Regions from separate parts of the Glutamicibacter sp. BW80 genome, predicted to be linked through region 3. Evidence: riboswitches for the same ligand, from Rfam matches in the RefSeq annotation. Region 3 holds a riboswitch; each other region holds the start of a gene.
The links. Region 3 has a riboswitch for thiamine pyrophosphate ahead of CIK76_RS02905 (ECF transporter S component). Riboswitches for the same ligand answer to the same signal wherever they lie in the genome.
Positions count from the first base shown of each region.

Region 1: another riboswitch for thiamine pyrophosphate. It lies ahead of thiC (phosphomethylpyrimidine synthase ThiC); the one in region 3 lies ahead of CIK76_RS02905 (ECF transporter S component).
Region 2: another riboswitch for thiamine pyrophosphate. It lies ahead of thiO (glycine oxidase ThiO); the one in region 3 lies ahead of CIK76_RS02905 (ECF transporter S component).
Region 4: another riboswitch for thiamine pyrophosphate. It lies ahead of thiM (hydroxyethylthiazole kinase); the one in region 3 lies ahead of CIK76_RS02905 (ECF transporter S component).

Region 1 is NZ_NRGV01000001.1:17,814-23,351, reverse strand. Features, by position in the region: gene thiC (phosphomethylpyrimidine synthase ThiC) at 736-2,478, opposite strand; TPP riboswitch at 2,476-2,583, opposite strand; gene CIK76_RS00100 (MFS transporter) at 2,778-4,226, opposite strand; gene CIK76_RS00095 (MarR family winged helix-turn-helix transcriptional regulator) at 4,320-4,760, shown strand; gene CIK76_RS00090 (glycerate kinase) at 4,870-5,538, shown strand, end outside.
Region 2 is NZ_NRGV01000026.1:458-5,995, forward strand. Features, by position in the region: gene ltrA (group II intron reverse transcriptase/maturase) at 1-849, shown strand, start outside; gene CIK76_RS06160 (IS110 family transposase) at 901-1,980, opposite strand; gene CIK76_RS06165 (GNAT family N-acetyltransferase) at 2,349-3,317, opposite strand; TPP riboswitch at 3,397-3,502, shown strand; gene thiO (glycine oxidase ThiO) at 3,498-4,616, shown strand; gene thiS (sulfur carrier protein ThiS) at 4,629-4,874, shown strand; gene CIK76_RS06180 (thiazole synthase) at 4,877-5,538, shown strand, end outside.
Region 3 is NZ_NRGV01000015.1:99,951-105,488, forward strand. Features, by position in the region: gene CIK76_RS02880 (Na+/H+ antiporter subunit D) at 1-1,039, shown strand, start outside; gene CIK76_RS02885 (Na+/H+ antiporter subunit E) at 1,052-1,684, shown strand; gene CIK76_RS02890 (monovalent cation/H+ antiporter complex subunit F) at 1,681-1,947, shown strand; gene mnhG (monovalent cation/H(+) antiporter subunit G) at 1,947-2,360, shown strand; gene CIK76_RS02900 (DUF4235 domain-containing protein) at 2,424-2,675, opposite strand; TPP riboswitch at 2,750-2,868, shown strand; gene CIK76_RS02905 (ECF transporter S component) at 2,940-3,557, shown strand; gene CIK76_RS02910 (ATP-binding cassette domain-containing protein) at 3,550-5,538, shown strand, end outside.
Region 4 is NZ_NRGV01000001.1:249,748-255,285, forward strand. Features, by position in the region: gene thiD (bifunctional hydroxymethylpyrimidine kinase/phosphomethylpyrimidine kinase) at 1-1,177, opposite strand, end outside; gene thiE (thiamine phosphate synthase) at 1,174-1,815, opposite strand; gene thiM (hydroxyethylthiazole kinase) at 1,808-2,602, opposite strand; TPP riboswitch at 2,592-2,686, opposite strand; gene CIK76_RS01150 (GntR family transcriptional regulator) at 2,721-3,089, opposite strand; gene CIK76_RS01155 (hypothetical protein) at 3,086-4,615, opposite strand; gene CIK76_RS01160 (aldehyde dehydrogenase family protein) at 4,703-5,538, shown strand, end outside.

The sequences.
Region 1 (5,538 bases), on a different contig from region 3:
TCTCACGGAACCTCTCGCCGCTCGAGGGCGCCCGGCTTAACCAAGAATTCCCGCCGGCTAAGCCGGCGGGAATTCTAACGATCATCACTCGCACCTTCAATGAGGTAACTCCAGCCTAAGAGTCGACTCTGTGCTGGGGCTGAGTAATTCCGCGAGATAACCCGACAATCCAAGATCGGCCCGCTGACGAGGATTATCTTGTCGATTAACAAGAGCATCCCGCCGGTTGCCCGGCGGGATGCTCCCGATCATCACTCGCACCTTCAATGAGGTAACTCCACTCTAAGACAGGACTCTATGCTGGAGCTTTGGGTGGGCTCCGTATTCAAGCAACGGGTAGGTGGCACGCGATTTATCCCGGCACCGGATCCGCAAGAATTACGGATCCGTCTGGTGGCAGAAGAAGAGGTATCAGGTGAATGAGCTGGATGTTGGGTATTGGCGATCTCCGGCAAACACGGAATCTTGAGTTGGAAGGTCCCGTAGTACCGCTCGGTAGCTGATGCCGAAACGGCGGAAAGGTTTGCCGATCATTCCGTCGACAAATTTCGGGCCTTCGTCTGAACCGTCGGGCTCGGGCCGTCCGGTGAGTTGAACGGTTAAAAGTGAAAAGCTCCCGATGGATACAATCCATCGGGAGCTTTACGATCATCACTCGCACCTTCAATGAGGTACTTATAACTTTAAGCGCGCTTTCTGTGCAGGCACTTTGGCTGCGCTTCGGGTTTCCCGGTTCTAGAGCGTGCCGGGTCCAACGGGTATCTCTTCTCCGACATATACCTTGCCACCGCTTTCAAGGAACTGCCGGCTCTTCTCGGCCATCCCGGCCAATGCAGCCTGTGCCTCGGCGGATCCGTATTCATCCCGAATGTCTTGGGAGATCCGCATGGAGCAGAATTTCGGGCCACACATTGAGCAGAAGTGCGCGGTCTTCGCTGGTTCCGCCGGCAACGTCTCGTCGTGGTATTCCTGAGCGGTGACGGGGTCCAGTGAAAGGGAGAACTGGTCATTCCAGCGGAATTCGAAGCGCGCCTTGCTCAGCGCATCATCCCGCGCCGTGGCGCCCGGGTGGCCCTTGGCGAGATCCGCCGCGTGCGCCGCAATCTTATAGGTGATCACCCCGGTCTTCACATCATCCCGGTTGGGCAGGCCCAGGTGCTCTTTGGGCGTGACGTAGCAGAGCATCGCGGTGCCATAGCGGGCGATTTCGGTCGCGCCGATTGCGCTGGTGATGTGGTCATATCCCGGAGCGATATCGGTGACCAGCGGGCCGAGCGTGTAGAACGGCGCCCCGTCGCAAAGCTCCTGCTGGCGTTCCACATTCTCGCGCACCAGATGGAAAGGGATATGCCCGGGGCCTTCGACCATCACCTGAACATCATATTTCCAGGCACGCTTGGTCAACTCCGCCAAGGTATCCAGCTCGGCGAACTGGGCCGCATCATTCGCGTCCGCGATGGAGCCTGGACGCAGCCCGTCGCCCAGGGAGAATGCGACATCGTAGCGGGAGAAAATCTCGCAGAGTTCGTCGAAGTGGGTGTAAAGGAAATTCTCCTGATGATGCGCAAGGCACCAGCCGGCCATAATCGACCCGCCGCGGGAGACCATTCCGGTGACCCGGTTGGCGGTCAGCGGGATGTAGCGCAGCAGCACACCTGCATGAATGGTCATGTAGTCCACGCCCTGCTCGCACTGTTCGATGACCGTGTCGCGGAAGATCTCCCAGGTCAGTTCGTTCGCTTCGCCGTTGACCTTCTCTAGTGCTTGGTAGATCGGGACGGTGCCGATGGGGACCGGCGAGTTGCGGATGATCCATTCACGGGTGGTGTGGATATCGTCGCCGGTGGAAAGGTCCATCACCGTGTCGGCACCCCATTTGGTGGCCCACTGGAGTTTGGAGACTTCCTCGGCGATCGAGCTGGTCACCGCCGAGTTGCCGATGTTCGCGTTGATTTTTACCAAGAAGGCCTTGCCGATGATCATCGGTTCGGATTCCGGATGGTTGATATTCAGCGGAAGGATTGCCCGGCCGGCCGCTAGCTCGCTGCGCACCAGCTCGACGTCGCATTCTTCGCGCAGGGCCACATAGCGCATTTCCGGGGTGATGACCCCCTGCCGTGCGTAATGCATCTGGGTGACCCGCGTCCCGGGGGCCGAACGCAACGGTGGTGCCGAGCGCCCGGCCCATTCGGCGCTCGCCGTGCCGCGGCGGACCGCGGATCTGCCGTCGTCGTGCAGGTTGCGTTCGCGCCCTGCATAGTTTTCGACATCTCCACGCTCACGAATCCACGACTCTCGAAATGGTTTCAGCCCGGTGGTCGGGTCGCTTCCCGGGCCGCTGGTGCGGTACACCTGCAGCGGTTCGTTCGGCTCGCCGTTGGGGGCATCTGCCAGCTGGATCTGCGTGACGGGAACCGAAATTCCCGCAGACTCACGGTAGGCAAGGGTGTGGGCAGGGTGCTGTTCAAATTGTTCCACTGTGGGAAACTCACTTCCTTCGCCGGCATTACCCGGACAGGTTCAACGGTCGCGGACGGCGCTAGCCCGATCTCAGCCCCTGCGAGGGCACCCGTGTGGTCTCAAACAAGGTATCACGACTGGCAACGTGGTCTTGCAAGGAAGACGAGAAACTTTAAAGTGAAAGGCTCCCGTTGGGCAATATCCAACGGGAGCCTTACGATCATCACTCGCACCTTCAAGGAGGTGTCTACGACATTACCCGGGGTTTCTATGTCAAAGCTGAGCATAAACTCGGCAATTCCGAAGAGTCGGGGCGACTACTTGTTCAGGCTGAGTTCCTGCGATGCGTCGACTTCGATCGCGGGCTTCTTCCCGGCGTTAGGAATGCAGGCCGCCAAGATGGCCGCGACCACGGAAATGCCAGCTCCAAGTATCAGCGCCATGCGGAATCCGGATTCTGACGGTAGTGAAGCTCCGCCGAAATCGGTGGTCATCTGGGCCAGTACCAGGCCGATGACCGCGGCGCCTGTGGTGGTACCCAGTGAACGCATCAGCGTGTTAAAGCCATTGGCCGCAGCCGTTTCGCTGCGGGGGACTGCGCCCATGATGATCGCCGGCATGGCGCCGTAGGCCAGTGCCACGCCACCGTTGATGACGAGGCTGGTGAGCATCAGGCTCCACGCGCTACTCATGCCCAGCAGGGTCAGTCCGTAGCCGACGGCGATGACCGAAACGCCAAGTACCAGCGTGAACTTCGGGCCTCGTGCGTCGGAAAGCCGCCCGCCGACAGGGGAGAGCACCAGCATCATCAGGCCGCCTGGAGCCATCCAGAGGCCGGCTGCGAGAATCGACTGGCCCAAGCCATAGCCGGTCTGCGACGGCAATTGCAGGATCTGTGGCATGACCAGCATGCTGGCGTACATTCCGAAGCCGACGAAGATTGAGGCGATATTTGTCAGCAGCACGCGCGGAATAACAGCGGTGCGCAGGTCAACGAGTGGATCCTTGGTCCGTGTTTCCCAAATGCCCCAGAGCAGCAGCGTGAGGGCGGCGATTCCGAACAGGCCCAGCGTCAGCGGTGCCGCCCAGCCCCAAGAGGAGCCCTTGGAGACGGCAAGCATGAGCGAGATCAGGCCAATGCCCAGCCCAATGGCTCCCAGCCAGTCGAAGCGCTGTCCGGCGGCTCCTGCTGGCAGGGCAGGGATGAGTTTCCAGATGGCGATGACTACCAGCAGCGTGACTACCGCGCTGCCGTAGAACAGGGCGCGCCAGTTGGCGAAATCAATGACGGCGGCTGAGATCGGCATGCCAATTGCACCTCCGACGCCCAGCGTGGCGCTGACCGTGGCGATGGCCGAAGACAGGCGTTCCTTCGGAACCAGGTCACGGAGCATGGCGATGCCCAGTGGCACAATGCCCGAGCCAAGGCCCTGCAGCGCGCGGCCGACGATCATGACCTCCACCGTGGGGGCCATGGCGCACACGATGGAACCGAGGATCAGTGGCAGCGCCAGGATGAGCAGCATGCGCCGTTTGCCAAAGAGGTCGCCCAAGCGCCCGGAAATTGGTACTGCCACCGCGGCTGCAAGTAGCGTGGCGGTGATGATCCACGCGGTGTTTGACGCTGAGGTGCCAAAGATGCTGGGAAGCTGCGGGATCAGCGGCGTGACCATGGTCTGGGTGATCGACGACGCGATGCCCGCGGAGGCGAGAACGGCGACGGCTAGACCTGAGCCGGGAATCCCGGCAGAGGTGGGTTTGGACACGAGAGCCTCTCAGAATGAATGTGTAAGATACATAAAATGTTCATAATACATGTTCGGGTATGATCGAATGAGTAGAAGTGGAGAATTAGGTACATGAAACGCCGCACAGCAGATATCGAGTATGAGCAAACGCTGCTCAGCCGCTACACCATCGCGCAGCGCCGAAGCGGTGATGGCTTGGATCGCAGCGTCTATCTGCTGATGAGCCGCATCGAAGTCCAGGGGCCGATGTCGATCGGTGAAATGAGCACGGTTTTTCTCCTCGACGCCTCGACCCTGCAACGTCAAACCACCACCGCTGTGCGGGACGGCTATCTCGAACGAATCCTCGATCCGGCGGGCAGTGTTGCGCGAAAGTTTGCCTTGACCGAACTGGGGCAGCAGCGGCTCACGGAGGTTCGCGAGCATTCGGTCAGCGCAATCGACCGCATTACCTCGGATTGGCCGGCCGAAGAAGTCAACAAATTCGCAGAACTTCTGCATAAGTTCAACGCGTCAATCGAGGACTACCGCGAACAGCAGGGCGGTAAGTAGTCGGCTACGCGTCAAGGGTGCGTAATGCATATAAATCAGCTCGCTGGTGCTCAAAAGTATGTATGCCTGCCTATATTCCCGGGATTCAAGAGCACCTAATGTTGAGTCCATGACACAGCGCACGCCAGCCGCGGCCCAACCACTAAATGTGGCAATCGTTCCGGACTCCTTCAAAGGCAGCGCCCGGGCCAGCGAAGTCGCGGACGCGATCGCCGCAGGGGTGAATGCGGCTGCTACCTCTGTGGCCCGTACGGTATCGATCACCGCCGTTCCCTTTGCCGATGGCGGCGAGGGAACCCTCGATGCGTTGATCGACGCTTGGGGAACCGAAGCGAAGGTCGTTGAAACAACCGATGCGCTGGGCAGGACCGTCAACTCGCGTTTCGGGTTGTCTGCAGATGGAACGACCGCCGTGATCGAGGCGGCGGAAGCCGCGGGATTGCCCCAGGTCAGTGACGTACCGCGGCAACCACTTCAAGCCACCACTTTTGGGCTGGGCCCACTTGTCATTCAAGCCTTGGAGCTTGGAGTGCAGCGAATCATTCTTTGTCTTGGTGGCTCGGCCACCACCGATGGCGGAGCTGGATTGCTCGCAGCTCTGGGTGCGAAGTTCCTCGATGCTCAGGGCAAAGAATTGGCTGCGGGCGGTGGTGCGCTGAACGACCTGGCGAGCATCGATATCTCCGGTCTGGATTCGCGAGCTTCTCGAGTCAAATGGCAGATCGCCTGCGATGTCACCAATCCGTTGCTGGGAGAAAACGGGGCCGCCGCGGTTTTC
Region 2 (5,538 bases), on a different contig from region 3:
GATCTTGATGCGTTCTTTGATCGGGTGAACCATGACGTGCTGATGTCTAGGGTTGCGCGGAAGGTGAAAGACAAGCGGGTTCTGAAGCTTGTTCGCCGTTATCTTGAAGCGGGGATCATGGCGCAGGGTGTTCGCCGGGAAACAGCGGAGGGAACCCCGCAGGGGTCGCCTTTGTCGCCGTTGCTGTCGAATATTATGCTGGATGATTTTGATCAGGAGTTCTGGTCTCGGGATCATCGCTTTGTGCGGTACGCCGATGACATCAGGATTTTTGTGAGGTCTAAGCGGGCTGCGTCGCGGGTGCTGGAGCAGGCGACGAAAGTCCTTGAACAGCGCCTGAAGCTGAAGGTCAATCGGCACAAGTCCGTGGTCAATCCAGCGAATGTTGCAACTTTGCTGGGCTTCGGATTTTACTTCGTCAGGGGCGGGGTGCAGATTCGGGTTGCTCCGAAGGCGTTCAAACGCATGAAGGATACGATTCGGAGGCTGACTTCCCGTAAGTGGAGTGTGTCGATAGACTACCGCATCGGTCAGCTGAACCGTTATGTTCGGGGTTGGATGGGCTATTTCCGGTTGTCTGCGACACCGAAGAAGTTCTCTGAGCTTGATAAGTGGTTTCGGCATCGGATGCGTCAGATCCGTTGGAAGGAATGGAAGCTTCCGAGGACTCGGGTGGCGAATCTTCGTCGTCTGGGTATCGTCAAGGATCAGGCTTACCAGTGGGGTAATAGCTCGCGTGCTTATTGGCGTGTGGCTGGTTCTCCGATTCTTCAGCGTGCCCTGCCGAATTCCTATTGGGAAGAGTTGGGTGTGTTGCTCTTTCGCCGGGCTTGGGACCGTTTTAAATGACTTGGCGAACCGCCGGATGCGGGCCCGCATGTCCGGATTCTTCTATATCTGTCAAGCCTTGCTCGGTAGCATTTCGGCGGACTCAAGGATCTTGAAGATTCGGCGAGCTAAGAACCGTTTGATGCACCGGCGGATCTCCTTGATTGTCTTGCCTTCCGCGGTACGTTTCTCAACGTAGGCCCTCGTCTCCTCGTCATGGGTCATCCGCACCAATGCAGCAGTATGCAGCGCCTTATTCAGCTTTCGGTCCCCTCTCCGATTGAGCCGGTGGCGCACCGTATTCCCCGAAGACGCAGGGATAGGATTCACTCCCGCCAAGGAGGCGAACGCGGCCTCCGAACGCACTCGGCCGGGATGCGACCAGGCCGCTACGCAGACCGCCGCGACCACCGGCCCAATACCTGTGACGTTAAGCAGTTCCTTGCCTTCGCTGAGCTTGACCAATTCAGACATTTCCGAGGAGTTCTCCTTGATGTCCGTGTCTAGTTCACCGATGCGTCGGGCCAGGCGTACCGCCTCGGCGCGGGCAACCCGTAATTCGATGGTTTCATCCCGGGTGCGCCAGCCCGCCACCTCGAGGATCTGAGCGTTGCTCAAGGGTTTGCGGGCATCGATACCCAGCAGGGTCACACGCAGAAGCGCGGTGAGTGCGTTGACGTATTTCGTGCGTTCTACGGCCAGCATGTCACGGGCTGTGACCAGTACGCGTAATGCGGCGCGGGCCCCGTCGTTCTGCCGTGGAATACGTAACTTTTCGCAGTCCACTGGTAGCGCTGCTGCGGCCATTCTCTGGGCGTCTAGTGGATCAGTTTTGCCCACGCCGCGTCCGGCTTTTGCGTAGCCGCCGGGGGCTTCGGCGACCGTGTAACCGGCGTCGGAGACGGCGCCGGTGAGGATCGCTCCGTAGGAGGCTGTTCCTTCGATCACCCATAGGGTGTTGGCATCTCCACCGGTGCGTCTGTCGACCCAGGCGATGGCTCGTTTGATGCTGGCGCTGGTGGTGGGGAAATCGCGGGTTTCGAGGTGTTCACCACTGTTGGTGATGATGGCGTAGACATGCTTTTTCGCGTGGGTGTCCACGCCGATGATGTAGGAGTATGTTTTGGCGATGCTCTGGGGGAGGATAGTCATGCGGCTCGGTGCTCTCTTCTTTTCACGGACAAGGGTTTCGGCCGTACGGCCGGTACCGGTCCGGGGAGAGGTCACCGTCGGAGCAACACTGTGATGGGTCACGCCCTGTTGGGTGGACAATCTTCTGATCAGGCTACCGGGGTGGGCCGGGTAGGTGCCGGCCGCCCACCACCGAGAGCAGACAATTCCGGACAATGACACCATACGGGTCAGTAGTGTGATGAGTCATGTTCCCGGCAGTGAGAGGCCTGGTTCCTACCTTGCCAGCTGATCCCAGACCAGCCACTACAAGACTCACAGTGGTGTGAGAGGTGGGGGCTAGACACCCCCACCTACTCGATTCCGTTCCGCTGCGGCCCCGAAGAAAATCAGCCTCCCGCCGCCTCCGCGCGAAACTCCAGCGGACTGATCGGCGGGATGGGATCGGTGGGCAACCGCGCATAATTCAACACATCGATCCGCTGGCCATCGATCAGGAACTTGCCGCGCTCGCGTCCTTCGAGAATGAACCCGCAACGCTCGGCGACTATCCTCGACGCCGGATTGTTCACGCGCAAACCCAACTCCAGTCGCTGCAAGCGGTAGCTGGAGAATAACTCCGCCGAGAGGGCGGCCAACGCCCGGCTGCTCAACCCGCGGCCCCGATGCTCCGCGTGCAGCCAATACCAGACCCAGGCGCTCAGGTTCGCCTCATCGATGATCCCGCACACCAGGCCAACGAGCGCAGAATTCTCGACGACGGCCAACGGAACCTGCCGGGCCGGGAATTCGAGCAACATGCGGACATAGGCTTCGGCCTCGGCAAGCGTACTCACCTCGCCTTGCCGGGCCATATCCGGGCTCGAAAGGAAGGCCGCGAGGACTTGCGGTGCATCCGCTAGGCGAAGCGGACGCAAAGATGCCGTCGTTTGCCCAGCGGCGCCGAGCCGCCGGCCGCTGATCTGGGACGACGCAGATTGACCGGTGCCTTGATGAAAGAGCAATTGCCAACCTTGGGCCGAATGAACCCAGAGCGAGGTGCGTTGGCTCAGGTTCTCCGGCTTGGTTCGCCACCGCAGCATCAGCAGCGAATCGCTGAGCCTGCGCACGCGCGGATCATGCACTTCGTCCCTAGTCGATTCAACGACTGGTTCATTGCACAGCTGCTCGATAATCTGCGCGCGAGAATAGCACCTGCCCGAGGCACCAACCTCTTCGAAATCTGCGTGGAGCAGCCGCAATAATGCCTGCCGATCCCGGCGGACGGCAGGCAAGAGCAGTTGCCGTTCGCCATCGATGACAACCTGTGCCAGCCGATGATCGGTAGACAAATCCTCCGGACCACTGAATTCGCTCATGCCAACGAGTAAAACACAGGCAGAAGCACAGGTTGAAGTCATGAAGTTCGCCAAAGTGAGCTGAGGCATGCTTATAATCCAAGTACTCCGCGGGAGCCCAACAGCGATTGGGCTGAGAGGGCCATGTGCCGACCGCTACACCTGATGCGGGTCATGCCGCCGTAGGAAGGAAATGCCTTCGTGCATATAGTCATTGTCGGCGCCGGAATCATCGGGCTTGCCACGGCATTCGAACTGCGCGCCCGCGGCGCCGAAATCACGCTAGTGGATCCGGCGCCTGGGCTAGGAGCCAGCCACGCCGCGGCGGGAATGCTCGCACCGACCGCCGAAACCACCTGGGGACAGGGCGCACTTCACCGCCTGATGGCCACTTCGGCCAAGGAATACCCCGCATTCATTGACCGCGTGGAACAAACCACCGGCAGCAGACCAGCGTACGTAGAAAACTCCACGCTGGTCGTCGCCGCCGAAACCGCGGATATGGACGCACTGCTTGCGCTCATGAAGCTGCAAGCCTCGCTGGGATTCAGCGCCGAGCGGCTGCTGGGCAGCGCGGCACGCAAACTCGAGCCGGCGCTTGCCACCGGCATCGCCGGCGCCATCCGCTGCGCCGAAGACCAGCAACTGGACCCGCGGTCCCTGCTGCGCATCCTGATCGATGAGCTTGACCGGTCGATCGTGCGCGAAACGGCGGTGCGGCTGCTGCGCCAGGGATCACGGACCAGTGGAGTGCTTACCTCAACTGGCCAAGAAATCCATGGCGATCAGGTACTGCTTGCCAACGGGTTGGGCGCGCTAGCAGGTGCGCCGGCTCTGCCATTGCGCCCGGTCTACGGAGACATCCTCAGGCTCCAAGGACCGGTGGGCGCGCCGCTGATCAAGCACACCGTGCGCGGAATCGTGCATCGGCAGCCGGTCTACCTGGTGCCACGCACCGATGGAAGCCTCGTGCTGGGCGCGTCGAGCCGCGAGGACGGCCAAGAGCAGGTGAACGTGGGAGAAATGCACGCCCTGCTGGACAATGCGCGCAGGCTCGTGCCGGGCATCGTCGACACCACCTTGAACGAGGCGATCGTGCGGGCCAGACCGGCGACACCCGATGATCGGCCGCTGCTCGGACGCGTAGATGAGGGACTGGTGGTTTCCACCGGTTATTCGCGCCACGGGGTGCTGCTTACCCCGCTCGGCGCACGGCTGGGGACCGAGCTGCTGCTCGGGAACCCGGCAGATGCACAACAGCTGACCAGCGTTTCACTCGATAGGTTTGGCGCGCAACTCGCCAACAGCACACCATTTTAGGAGCCAGAGAAGATGCAACAGATCGAATTTATCCTCAACACCGAGGCGGCCACCGTGCCGGCGGGAAGCACCGTGCGCGAGCTGCTCGCGGCGCACTTGGGAAAGAGCATCGGAACGGACGGACGGGCCAGCGACGGGTCGCGTTTAGGCGTTGCGGTGGCGGTGGACTCGGCAGTTGTCCCGCGCAGTGGCTGGAATGACTTCGAGCTGAAGCCCGGCCACCGGGTTGAACTCGTCACCGCGGCTCAGGGAGGCTGAAGATGGAAGAGCTAACTCTTGACACCGATGGCTTCGAGGTCGCCGGGGAACGCTTCGACTCCCGGCTGATTCTCGGCACCGGCGGGGCGACCTCGATGCATACCCTCGAGCAGGCCCTGCATGTTTCGGGCACCGCGCTGACCACCGTCGCCATTCGCCATTTCGCCGCGGCCGGTTCCGGATCGGTGTACGAGCTTCTGGCGCGCAACGGGGTGCGCCCGCTGCCCAATACCGCCGGATGCTTCACCGCGCGAGATGCGGTGCTCACCGCCCAGCTGGCGCGCGAAGCGTTGGAAACCGACTGGATCAAGCTCGAGGTGATCGCCGATGAGCATACGCTGCTGCCGGATCCCATCGAATTGTTCGCCGCGGCCGAAGAACTCGTCGCCGACGGTTTTAAGGTGTTCGCCTACACCAACGATGATCCGGCCCTGGCCATGCGGCTCGAACAGCTCGGCGTGGCAGCGGTCATGCCGGCCGGATCCCCGATCGGCTCCGGAATGGGGATCCTGAATCCGCACAACATCTCAACGATTACCGCACGCGCCGGGATTCCGGTGATCCTGGACGCCGGGGTGGGGACCGCCTCGGATGCGGCCAAGGCGATGGAGCTCGGCTGCGATGCGGTGCTGCTCGCCAGTGCGGTGACCCGAGCGCAAAACGC
Region 3 (5,538 bases):
CACAGGTACCGTGAACATGGCAGACCTGGCGGTGAAGCTGCCCGAACTGGACCAAGGCCCGCACCTGATCCTGCACGTGCTGCTGCTTATTGCTTTCGGCATCAAGGCCGCCGTTTTCCCGCTCTCACTCTGGCTTCCGGACTCCTATCCAACGGCTCCGGCCCCGGTCACCGCGGTATTCGCCGGGCTGCTGACCAAGGTCGGGGTGTACGCGATCATCCGTACCGAAACGCTGTTGTTCCCCGGCGGGACGGTTAACGCCGCGCTGCTGGTGGTTGCGGCATTGACCATGGTCATCGGTATTCTCGGTGCGCTGGCCCAGACGGACCTCAAACGTATGCTTTCGTTCACGCTAACCAGCCACATCGGCTACCTGATCTTCGGTGTTGCCGTCGGCGGACCGCTGGCCATCGCCGCCACCATCTACTACGTGGGCCACCACATCATCGTGCAGACCTCGCTATTCATGGTTGCCGGGCTCATCGAACGCCGAGCAGGCAGCGCGAACGTGACCAAACTCGGCTCGCTGGCCAAGCTGTCTCCGATGCTTGCCGTGCTCTTCTTCATTCCGGCCATCAACCTCGGCGGCATCCCGCCCTTCTCCGGATTCCTCGGGAAGTTCGGGCTGTTGCATGCGGCGTCGTCCGAGGCAGACGCCTTGACTTGGGTGGTCATCGGCGCCGGGCTGCTGACCAGTTTGCTGACCCTGCTTGCGATTATTCGTGTGTGGGCGCGTATGTTCTGGCGCCGTGCGGCGGATGCCGAGGTGCCGAACGCGCAATTGATCGCAGAATCGACGCGGGTTCTGGAACATGCCGCGGCAGGCGGCGCCGAGTCCCCGCATCTGGGCAGGAAGCTTGCCCGCGAGTTGGAATCCGAGTCCCTGCCTTGGGGGATGCGCTACGCGACCGGTTCGCTCGTTGCCGCAGGTATCGCGCTGACCATTTTCGCCGGGCCGATCTTCGCCTTCTGTGAACGCGTGGCGGCCGAATTGATTGCACGTGAACCATTCATCAACGCAGTACTACCGTTGAGTTAGGAGGAAAGGCGCATGAAGGACAAGAACCTCAAACATCGTGACCAGCGCATCGATGATGCGCTGGATACCTCCGGTGTCCGTCACCGTGCCACCTTCAAGCAGGAGTGGCCGTTGCTCCTGCTGCTCATCTTCGTATGGGGTGCACTGTGGCAGGACTTCTCGGCCGGGAATCTATTGTTTGGCGCGATTATTTCGATCGTCATCGTGAATCTATTCCCGCTGCCGCCGGTGGTGCTTCCCGGACGAATAAACCTTTGGTATTGCCTGAAGCTCTTCGCGTGGTTCCTGATGCAGGTATTCGTCGCCAGCGGCCATGTGGCGCGAGTTGCGATAGTACGCCGTAAGAAGGCACGCAGCGCGGTGATCGCAGTGCCGCTGCGCACCGAATCTGACTTGGTAGTGATGACCGTGGGCCATGTGCTGACCCTGATCCCAGGTTCCTTCGTGGTGGACGTGGACCGCAGCAGTTCCACCTTGTACCTGCACTATCTCGATGTGAATAGCGATGCGGATGTGGAAAAGGCGCGAGCGAATATCCACGACATTGAACGCCGGTTGATCATGGCCATCGGAAGCCCCGATGAATACGAGGCGATCAAGAATGAATGCGGTCCGGATTTCTCCAGCAGGAAGCCCAAGAAATGATTGAAATAGCTGTATGGATTGGCGGAGTGATGTTGGCGCTGGCCTCTATCGCTTGCCTGTGGCGGGTTTTCAAGGGCCCCTCGATTCTTGACCGGGTGCTCGCTCTCGACGTCATGCTGTTGATCATTTCCAGTGCGCTGTGCCTAGACATGGCGCTGAACCGGCACACCGATTACCTGCTGTTCACGGTGGTTGCCTGCACCTTGGGATTCATCGGCTCGGTTACCGTCTCGCGGTTCGTATCGGATCAGAGGAACGCCTAATGGACACGTTCTTAGAAGCACTCGCTGCGCTCTTGCTGGTACTTGGTTCCCTGATGTCGCTGATCGCCGGAATCGGTTTAATTACCTTCCCGGATCTGCTTTCACGCATGCACGCGGCCACCAAACCACAAGTATTGGGCTTCCTGCTGCTCTTCGCCGGACTCATCATCCACTTGCGCAGCTGGGGACTGATCCCGGTCTTTGCTTTGGCCTGGGGATTGCAGCTGCTGACTGCCCCGGTATCGGCGCACATGATTGGCCGCGCCGGATATCGCACGAAGCACGTGGCGAAAGAAACCTTGCATGTTGATGAACTAAAACAGGTCATTAGCAATCATTCGCAGACGACCGGAACCACCGCAGCGGTGCCGCCAGCGAAACCTGCACAGAACGACGAGCCCGAGAGCACCTAGCTGCTGGTTAAACTTTGGTGGGGCAGGCCAAATGGCCTGCCCCACCAAAGGAATTCGGCAATGTTACTTGCTGAACTTCTTCATGGCCTTGTTGGTGCCGCGATCAGCCAGCACCTGGATAATCGATGCGACCACGGCGGAGAAAATGGCGAACCCCAAAGCCTGGCGCATACTCGCTTCCGCGGCTGCTTCCTTGCCGTGACGTGGCGCGTCGTTTCCGGTGAAGCCTTTCCAGACCTTGTCGACCAGTCGGCTTCCAAGCATTCCCGCTCCCATTGAAATTCCAAGGGTAACAAGCTTCTGCACTGAGTTCATGAGGACCTCGCATTCGCGTCGTAAGGTTTCGTTCTGTAGCCCAGCATACCTGCGGTATGGTGGTTGAGCAGTAATCATTCCGACAGGGGAGCGTCATGCCGTTCGCGGTGCAAGACGCTGAGAGTGCGATAGATCGCAGACCCTCGAACCTGCCCCGGCTAGTACCGGCGAAGGAAGTCGAGCATCTCGGATGCGGATCATGGCGCGCGATTAAACGCCCACCGGTCCGTGCATCTCCCCTCCTTACATAGGAGGACAAACCTTATGAACGTTGCACCAGCAACTAACCGTGCCAGCTGGCGCGTGGTCGACATCGTTGTGGCCTCGGTAATCGCGGTCGCCTCGGGCGTTATCTTTTGGGCTTGGAACGCCGGATACGGATTGGTCAGCCTTGCTTTCGTGGCTTTCCCACCGGCAAGCGCCTTCGTATCTGGCATGTGGCTTTTTCCCGCGGTGCTCGGTGCGTTGATTATCCGGAAACCCGGTGCCGCGCTGTATTGCGAGATCCTCGCCGCCGTCATCTCAGCCTTGCTAGGTTCCCAATGGGGATTAGCGGTGCTGTTCTCCGGCCTGATCCAGGGGCTCGGAGCCGAGGTGGTCTTTGCCGCAGTGAGGTACCGCCGGTGGAACCTGCCGGTGGCACTGCTTGCGGGATTCATGTCGGGAATTTTCGGCGGAATCGGCGAAGCCTACCTGCTGGGTTACTTCGCTGAGTACACCGAGGCGATGAAGCTGTTCCACGTAGTTGCCATGGGCATTTCCGGCCTAGTTATTGCCGGACTTCTCTCGTGGTTGGCAACCCGTGCTCTGGCGAAGACCGGTGCTCTGGGAGCATTGGCTAGCCGTTCGGCACACCTTGAAGGTTCGCTGCGCAGTGCCTGAATTGAGTTCTTCGACTACCGAAGCCACCCCCGGGCACCTCGGCGGTGGCGGCTTTGAGATCACGGCCGACAACTTTGGCTGGCACCATGCCGAACGTCCATTGCCGGCGCTCAGCGGACTGGACGTGCATATTCCTGCCGGGCAAAAGGTCCTGCTGCTAGGCCCATCCGGCGCCGGTAAATCAACGCTCTTGCACGCCTTGGCTGGAGTTCTTGAGATCGACGAACGGCAGCAGGCGACCGGCAAACTGCAGATTCAGCGACGAGATGCCTTCGCCCGAAGCTTCCCGGTCGGGCTGATGCAGCAAGACCCCGAAACACAGATCGTGCAGAGCCGGGTCGGTGACGATGTCGCCTTCGGCGCGGAGAATCTTGGAATGGCTCCGGAACTGATCCGGTCGCGAATCCCCGAGGTGCTTCGCGCGGTAGGACTTGGGAATCTGGACTTGTCGCACCGCACCCAGGAACTCTCCGGCGGCCAGAAGCAGCGGCTGGCCTTGGCCGGGATTCTTGCCATGGGCCCCGGTCTGATGCTTCTGGACGAACCAACCGCAAATATCGACCCTTCGGGGATCGAGCCGCTGCGTGATGCGGTGCTTGCCGCCGCCAATGACACCGGTGCGACACTGCTTGTGGTGGAACATCGCTTGCAAGCCTGGGCAGAGCACGTTGACCGCGTACTCGTCCTTGCCCCTGGCGGCGGGATCGCCCACGACCTCGAGCCGCGGGCGCTCTTTGAGAATGAAAAGATTCGCCGTGAATTAGCCATGGCGGGTATCTGGATTCCCGGCTACGTTCCACACACCGAACCTCTCCACTCACGCGAGGGCGAGGAACTGCTCGCGGCGGTGAAACTGCGCGCGGCGCGCCATGCACAAGCGGTGCCCACAGCCGAAATCAACTTGCGGCTGCGCGCCGGCCAAGCGTTGGTGATTCGCGGGGAAAATGGTGCAGGGAAATCCACCTTGGCGCTGACCTTAGGCGGATTGCTTGAGCCGGCTACGGGCAGTGTCGAAGCAAGCAGCAACCTGGCCGATGGGCTGAGTCCGCAGCCCTTCAGCTGGCGGGCAGGGGCATTGGTTGCACGGATCGGGTCGGTATTCCAGGAACCGGAACATCAATTCGTCACGCAAAGCGTCCGCGAAGAATTGGCATTCGCACCTACCCGGGCACGCCAGGCCGGGGTGGAGAACGAGAAGTACGCTCCAGCGCAGATAGCTCTGCGGGTGGAGGAACTGCTGGACCGCTTGGGGCTTGCCCATCTGGGCGAGGCCAACCCGTTCACGCTCTCCGGTGGCGAGAAACGCCGACTTTCGGTAGCGACGGTGCTGGCCGCCTCACCAGATGTATTGATCTTGGACGAACCGACCTTCGGGCAAGATGCCAATACGTGGCTGGAACTGGCCAACATCCTGATCGAGGCACTTGAATCGGGGATAACCGTGGTCGCGGTGACCCACGACGAAGATTTTGCTCACGCGCTCAACGCGGCGCAGGTCGTGCTGACCCGTGAGCATCCGGATGCCAAGCCGACACCGGTACGCCAAGGCCCGATGCTCGACGCGCCCCTAGGGGAGAGCTGGCTTGCAAAGATCAATCCGCTGGCCAAGCTGGGTGCGATCGCTGCGGCAACCTTGCCGTTGATCTCGACGATCGACTGGGTCTCTGCCTGCGTGGTTATCCTTGCCACGCTCTTTGCCTTGCCGCTGGCGGGCTTGCGTTTGGGCACGTTTATGCGCCGCGGCTGGCCACTAATTGTTGCCGGGGCCCTCGCCGCCTGGGGAATTGCCTTGGTAGGAGAAGACTCCGGCAAAACGCTGCTAAGCCTGGGGATGCTCAGCATTACCGAAGGATCGGTGAGCGCCGGAGTAGCTACCGGACTGCGTACCCTGGCGCTCGCGGTGCCCACGGTGCTCTTGCTTAGTTCCACGAACCCCAGCGACCTCGGCGGCGCCTTGGCGCAACAGCTCAACGTTCCGCAC
Region 4 (5,538 bases), on a different contig from region 3:
AGTAGCAGGGCAGGATCGCGGCGATCAGCTCCGGATAGCTTCCGGCGCAGGAGCTGAGGTGGTTGACGTAGTTCAACGTGGTGGCGCTCGGCTCGGGGGCCAGGTCCAGCAGCTCGCTGCGGTGCAGCTTCAGCTCGCCTTCCAGGATGCCTTCCGCACCCTTGGCCCAGAAGCGCTGGGCCTCGAGCTGCGGGGCCAGCGCGCTGGCCTGCGCGAGCACCTGCGCATAGCGCTGCAGATACAGGGCGTCCTGGGCCAGATAGTACTCGAAGCGTTTGCGCTCCAGCGTGCCCGCGGAGAGCTCGCGGATGAACTGAAGCTCATCGATTCCACCGCGCAACCCGGCGATCCGCTCCCACCAATCGGCCATCGGATCCGCGCTTTGCCCCGCGAAGAGCCCGGCAAAGTGGTTCACCGGTCCGTGCCCGCTGCCCACCTGCAGCTCATCGGCCGCGGCAATCGCCGCGAAGAGGTACTCCTTCGCCGCGCCCAGGGCCTTGGCCCAATCCCCGCCGCGGGCATAGTGCGTGGCCAGCGCGCTGGATAGCGTGCAACCGGTGCCGTGGGTGTTGCCGGTGGCGTGGCGTGGGCCGTCATAGCAGGCGATCACCCCGGCCGGACCCACCAGCGCGTCGGGGCAGCTTTCGGTGGGCAGGTGGCCGCCCTTGGCGATCACCAGCACCTCGTATTTGGCCGCCAGGCGCTGGGCCTGCTCCAGCAGTTCCTCCCAGCCGCGCACCGGCGGCTCCCCGAGCAGCGCCGCAAGCTCTGCGGTATTCGGGGTGAGCACCTCCGCCCGGGAAAGCAGCGCGTCCAACGCCGAGCCATCGGCCAGCAGCCGGTCCCCGCTGGTCGAGATCATCACCGGGTCCAGCACCACCGGGGCGTGCACCGTTTCCAGCCATCGGGACACCGCGGCGATGATCTGCGGATCGGCCAGCATGCCGATCTTGATCGCGTCGATGCGCACATCTGCGGACACCGATTCCAGCTGCTTGGCCACGAATTCCGCGTCGACGGCCTGCACCGCATCCACCCCTAGGGTGTTCTGCGCGGTGAGCGCGGTGATCACGGCCATGCCGTAGCCGCCGTTGGCGCCGATGGCCTTCAGATCCGCCTGGATGCCCGCGCCTCCCGAGGGGTCGGAGCCGGCAATGGAAAGAATGTTGAGGCTCATTTGGCACCTTCCCAGCGGTCCAGCAGTTCGGCGCTGGCCGCCTGCGGATCCTCGGCGGCGCAGATCGCGCGGACCACCGCCATGCCGGCGGCCCCGCCGTCGCGCAGCGCCGCGGCATCCGCGGCGGTCAGCGAGCCGATGGCCACGGCGGGCAGCTCGGTGAGCCGCTTGGCCCGCAGGAATCCATCGATGCCCAGCGGGGTGGGATGGTCCTTCTTCGTGGGCGTCGCGCGGATCGCCCCGACCCCCAGGTAATCGAGGTATTTCGCGTCGGCGTTGGCCCCGGTCAGCTGTTCATCGGTGGAAGCGCTGAGCCCGATAATCCCCTCGCCGATGATTTCGCGGGCGTAGCGCACCGCAATATCCTTCTGCCCGATGTGGATGCCGGTGACCGCGGCACCCGCTGCCCGTGCCGCGAGGAATACGTCGATGCGGTCGTTGACCAGCAGTTCGGCCTTGCCGGCGGTGAGTTCTGCCGCCGCGCAGGTAAGTTCGAAGAATTCGCGGGCGGTCTCGTTCTTGGCCCGCAGCTGCACCCATTGCACACCCGCGGCCACCGCACCTTCGATGACTTCCAAGGTGCTGCGCGGCTGGCAGCTTTCGGTGTTGGCTACCAGGTAGATTCCCAGATCACGCATTATTTGCCTCCTCAAGGCGCAGGTTGTGCAATTCCTCGGGGTCCAGCAGCGAGAGTTCGTCGAGGAAGGCCGCGGCGAAACTTCCCGGACCGCGGCCGATGGCCAGGGCCTTTTCGGCGGCCAGTCCGTACAGGCCGTGGGCTGCGATCGCCGCGTCGAACGGGTCTTCGCTCACCGCGAGCATTCCGGCGCAGATTGCACCCAGGGCGCAGCCGCCGCCGGTAATCCCGGTCAAGCCGATCCCGTTGCTGTGCACCAGCGTGGTGCGTTTGGCATCGATGATCGCATCGGCCGCCCCGGAGATCGCGACCACCGAACCATATTCGGCGGCCAACTGGCGTCCGGCCTCGATGGCCGCGTGCACGGTGTCCTGCGCGTCCACTCCGCGCCCGGTCGAGCTCCGCCCGGCCAGCGCCAGAATTTCCGAGGCATTGCCGCGGATCAGGGTGGGGCGCTGGGTCACGATTTTTCGCGCGAAGTCAGTGCGCACCGGCAATGCGCCCACGGCCACCGGGTCCAGCACCCAGGGGGTGCCGGCCTGGTTCGCACCGTGAACCGCTTCGTCCATGGCGCGCAGCTGTTCGGTGCTCGGGGTGCCCAGGTTCACCAGGACCGCGGAGGCCACCGCGGCAAATGGCCCGGCTTCGCCGGGCAGGTCGGTCATGGCCGGAGCCGCCCCGGAGGCCAGCAGCGCATTCGCGGTGAAGTTGGTGACCACGGTATTGGTCAGGCAAAACACCAAAGGGGATTGTTGCCGGTAATTCCGGGCAACGGAAGTCAGGGTCATGCGACATCCCTCCGCTAGTTTGAACTAGTTCAGGTTCGACGGGTCTCATCTCAGTCGGTGAATCCGACACCCCGTGTCACTGGCTAGAGCGTACTCACCAAAGCCGCGGAAGAACAAATTATTGCCGCGCCCGGCGTTGCACCAGCGCCCTGACGGTGGCCTCGTCGATTCCCTGAGCTCGGGCCAGCTCCCACACCCGATCCACCGCTTGAACCAGATCACCGGAGGATTTCTCCATATCGGCTCCGGCGTTCACCACCGTTCCGGCACGCCGCCGGGAGGAAACCAGGCCGGTGGCTTCGAGTTCCTTGTAAGCGCGGGCCACCGTCCCGGAAGCGACCCCCAAATCGGTGGCCAGTGCCCGCACCGTAGGGAGCTTGCTTCCCGCCGGCAGCTCGCCCAAGGAAATCAGCGAAGAGATTTGCGTGCGGATCTGTTCATAGGGCGGAACCGCCGCGTCCAGGTCCACGAAAATATGTTGGCTCATACGCGCTGCGGCACCCTAGTTTCTGGGCGGGCCAAAATGATCACTGCCGGGCAGCAGAAGACGATGATCCCCACGGCCGAAACGTAGGGACCTGCCTCGTAACCCCAGGCCAGCATGGCGACGGCCGCCGCGGTGACTACACGGAGGGCGCGTAGTTCGTGAACCTGGCGATACCAAATTTCTTGCTCCACGGTGACATCCCAAGGCAAGGCCGCACGCCGAACCCACCAGATGTGGCAGGCGGTAGCGGCAAGCAACGCGAGGAGCGCACCCAGCGCAAAGACCGGTTTGACCGGAACTAGACCCCAAAAATATTCGAATGGTGGATTGATCAGCAGGTATGTGGCGCCGATGAGCAAGAGTCCGGCGAGCACATAGACATAGCGCGGCAGGTCTGCGCTGTGCCGAGCCAGTGAATGGGTTCCCCTGGACTTCAGGTGCAGGTAGCCCAGGAACCCGGCATTGAGCACCAAGAACAAGAGGGCTACCACCAGGAGCGACACAATTGCCTGCGGGGCATTCTCACCGGGGCGCGCATTGTCCGCGTACTCGGTCTGCACAAGCGAGGAGGAGCAGGCCAGTGCGATGAGTGTGAGCGCGGTGGTGAGGAATCCAATGGCAAACAAATTTTCGCGCATCCGCAAAAAGGAGGAGGCAGGCTTTGGGCTAGTGGTTCTGGCAAAATTTTCCGGTGGCTTCCACAATGCCATGGCGATGAAGGTGATGAGCATGGCCACGTTAGCGGTGTTTTGCCAGGGTTGATACATGGTGCGATCCAGCGACATAAGCCACGAGGCCTTGTAATGCAGCGACGAGGCTCCAACGGAGGCAAAGGCCAGGATCGAGGTGCGCAGCAGCCGGTTGAGCCAGACTTCGCGCAATACCTGGTTATCGTGGGGGCTGAGCGAACCAAGCGGTTTGCGCAGCAAAATGAAGAGCATCGCGATGAGTAGGGCCAGCGCCAGGGAGGCCAGGTTGATGGCAAACAGGGCCAGCATCTGGTCCGCCGCACGCAGTCCGTCGGTCGCGGACTGCGAAACCCAGGTGCTTCCGTAGGCGTCCGAGGAGGCAACCTCATATTGCGGGGGGACCCCGGTGACGTCGCGGATCATCCACAGGGTAAGACCGGCGCCGAGGAGTACCAGCGCGGCGACGGCACTCAAGGCCTTAGGCAACGGCGTCATCATCGAGCGAGGTTCCAGGGAGGCCGCGCGCACATTCGCCACCGACGCCGGCCAGGAGTAGAGGCCGATCAGATAGATCGACAGCAGCCAGAGTGCCGGACCGGTGGCGGCGAGCAGATCGCTGGCCCACAGGGATTCGCCGGCGCCGGCATGGGCCGCTTGCTGGTTGCTCACCCCGCCGGAACTGCTTACGAAGAAGGCAATCAGCGCGCACCAGAAGGAGTGGGATCTCGCCCGCAGCAGTGCGGGCCTGTTGTCTTGACGGGCAACCGTGCGCAGCCACGCGTAGATCAGGGCTGCGCCGATCGCCATGCTGAACGCGGCGGTGGAGAGTTGATCCATAATTACCTCCGTAAGTTGAAAAACTAATGTATCAAACACCTGATACAAATGGAATATCCCGGGGAATCAATGAAGTAGCATCGAGCCATGGGTCTCTTTACCTCAAATCCGCTTCCAGATCCCGTCGGCGACGCCGCACCGCCGGTAGACGAGCATCCCTCGCGCATCACCGAGGTCCTCGGGCACCTGCGCCGATCCGCCGACACCCGCATCACGCACCCGCGGCGCTTTCGCGCCCAGCAGCTGCGTGCCCTGGAAAAGATGCTGGCCGAACGCACGGGAGAATTCCTCGACGCGCTCGCCGAGGACCTTGGCAAGAGCGCCACCGAGGCGAAGTTCAGCGAAATCGACGTGGTCCGTTCCGAAATCGACCACGCCCAACGGCATCTCTCGGAGTGGATGGATTCAACCGCCGTCAAGGTTCCCTTCGCGCTGCAGCCGGCCATGGCCAAGGTCGAACCCCGGCCGCTGGGGGTCGTGCTGATCATCGGGCCGTGGAACTATCCCTTGCAGTTGATGCTGGCTCCACTGGTCGCCGCGATCGCCGCCGGAAACGCCGCGGTGCTCAAGCCTTCGGAGCTCGCACCGGCCACCTCGGGGGTGCTGGCGAAACTGCTCCCGATGTACCTGGACGCCCGGGTCTACGCGGTTATCGAGGGCGGAGTGGACACCGCCACCGAGCTGCTCGCCGCACGCTGGGACCACATCTTCTTCACCGGTGGACAGCAGGTCGCGCGGGTGGTCGCCGAAGCGGCCGCCAAGCAGCTGACACCCACCACCCTCGAGCTCGGCGGCAAGAGCCCCGCGGTGGTAGACAACCAGTCATTGCCCACCGCCAAGCGCCTGGCCTATGCGAAATTCATGAATACCGGACAGACCTGCGTGGCCCCGGACTATGTGCTCTCCATCGGGGACACCGACGC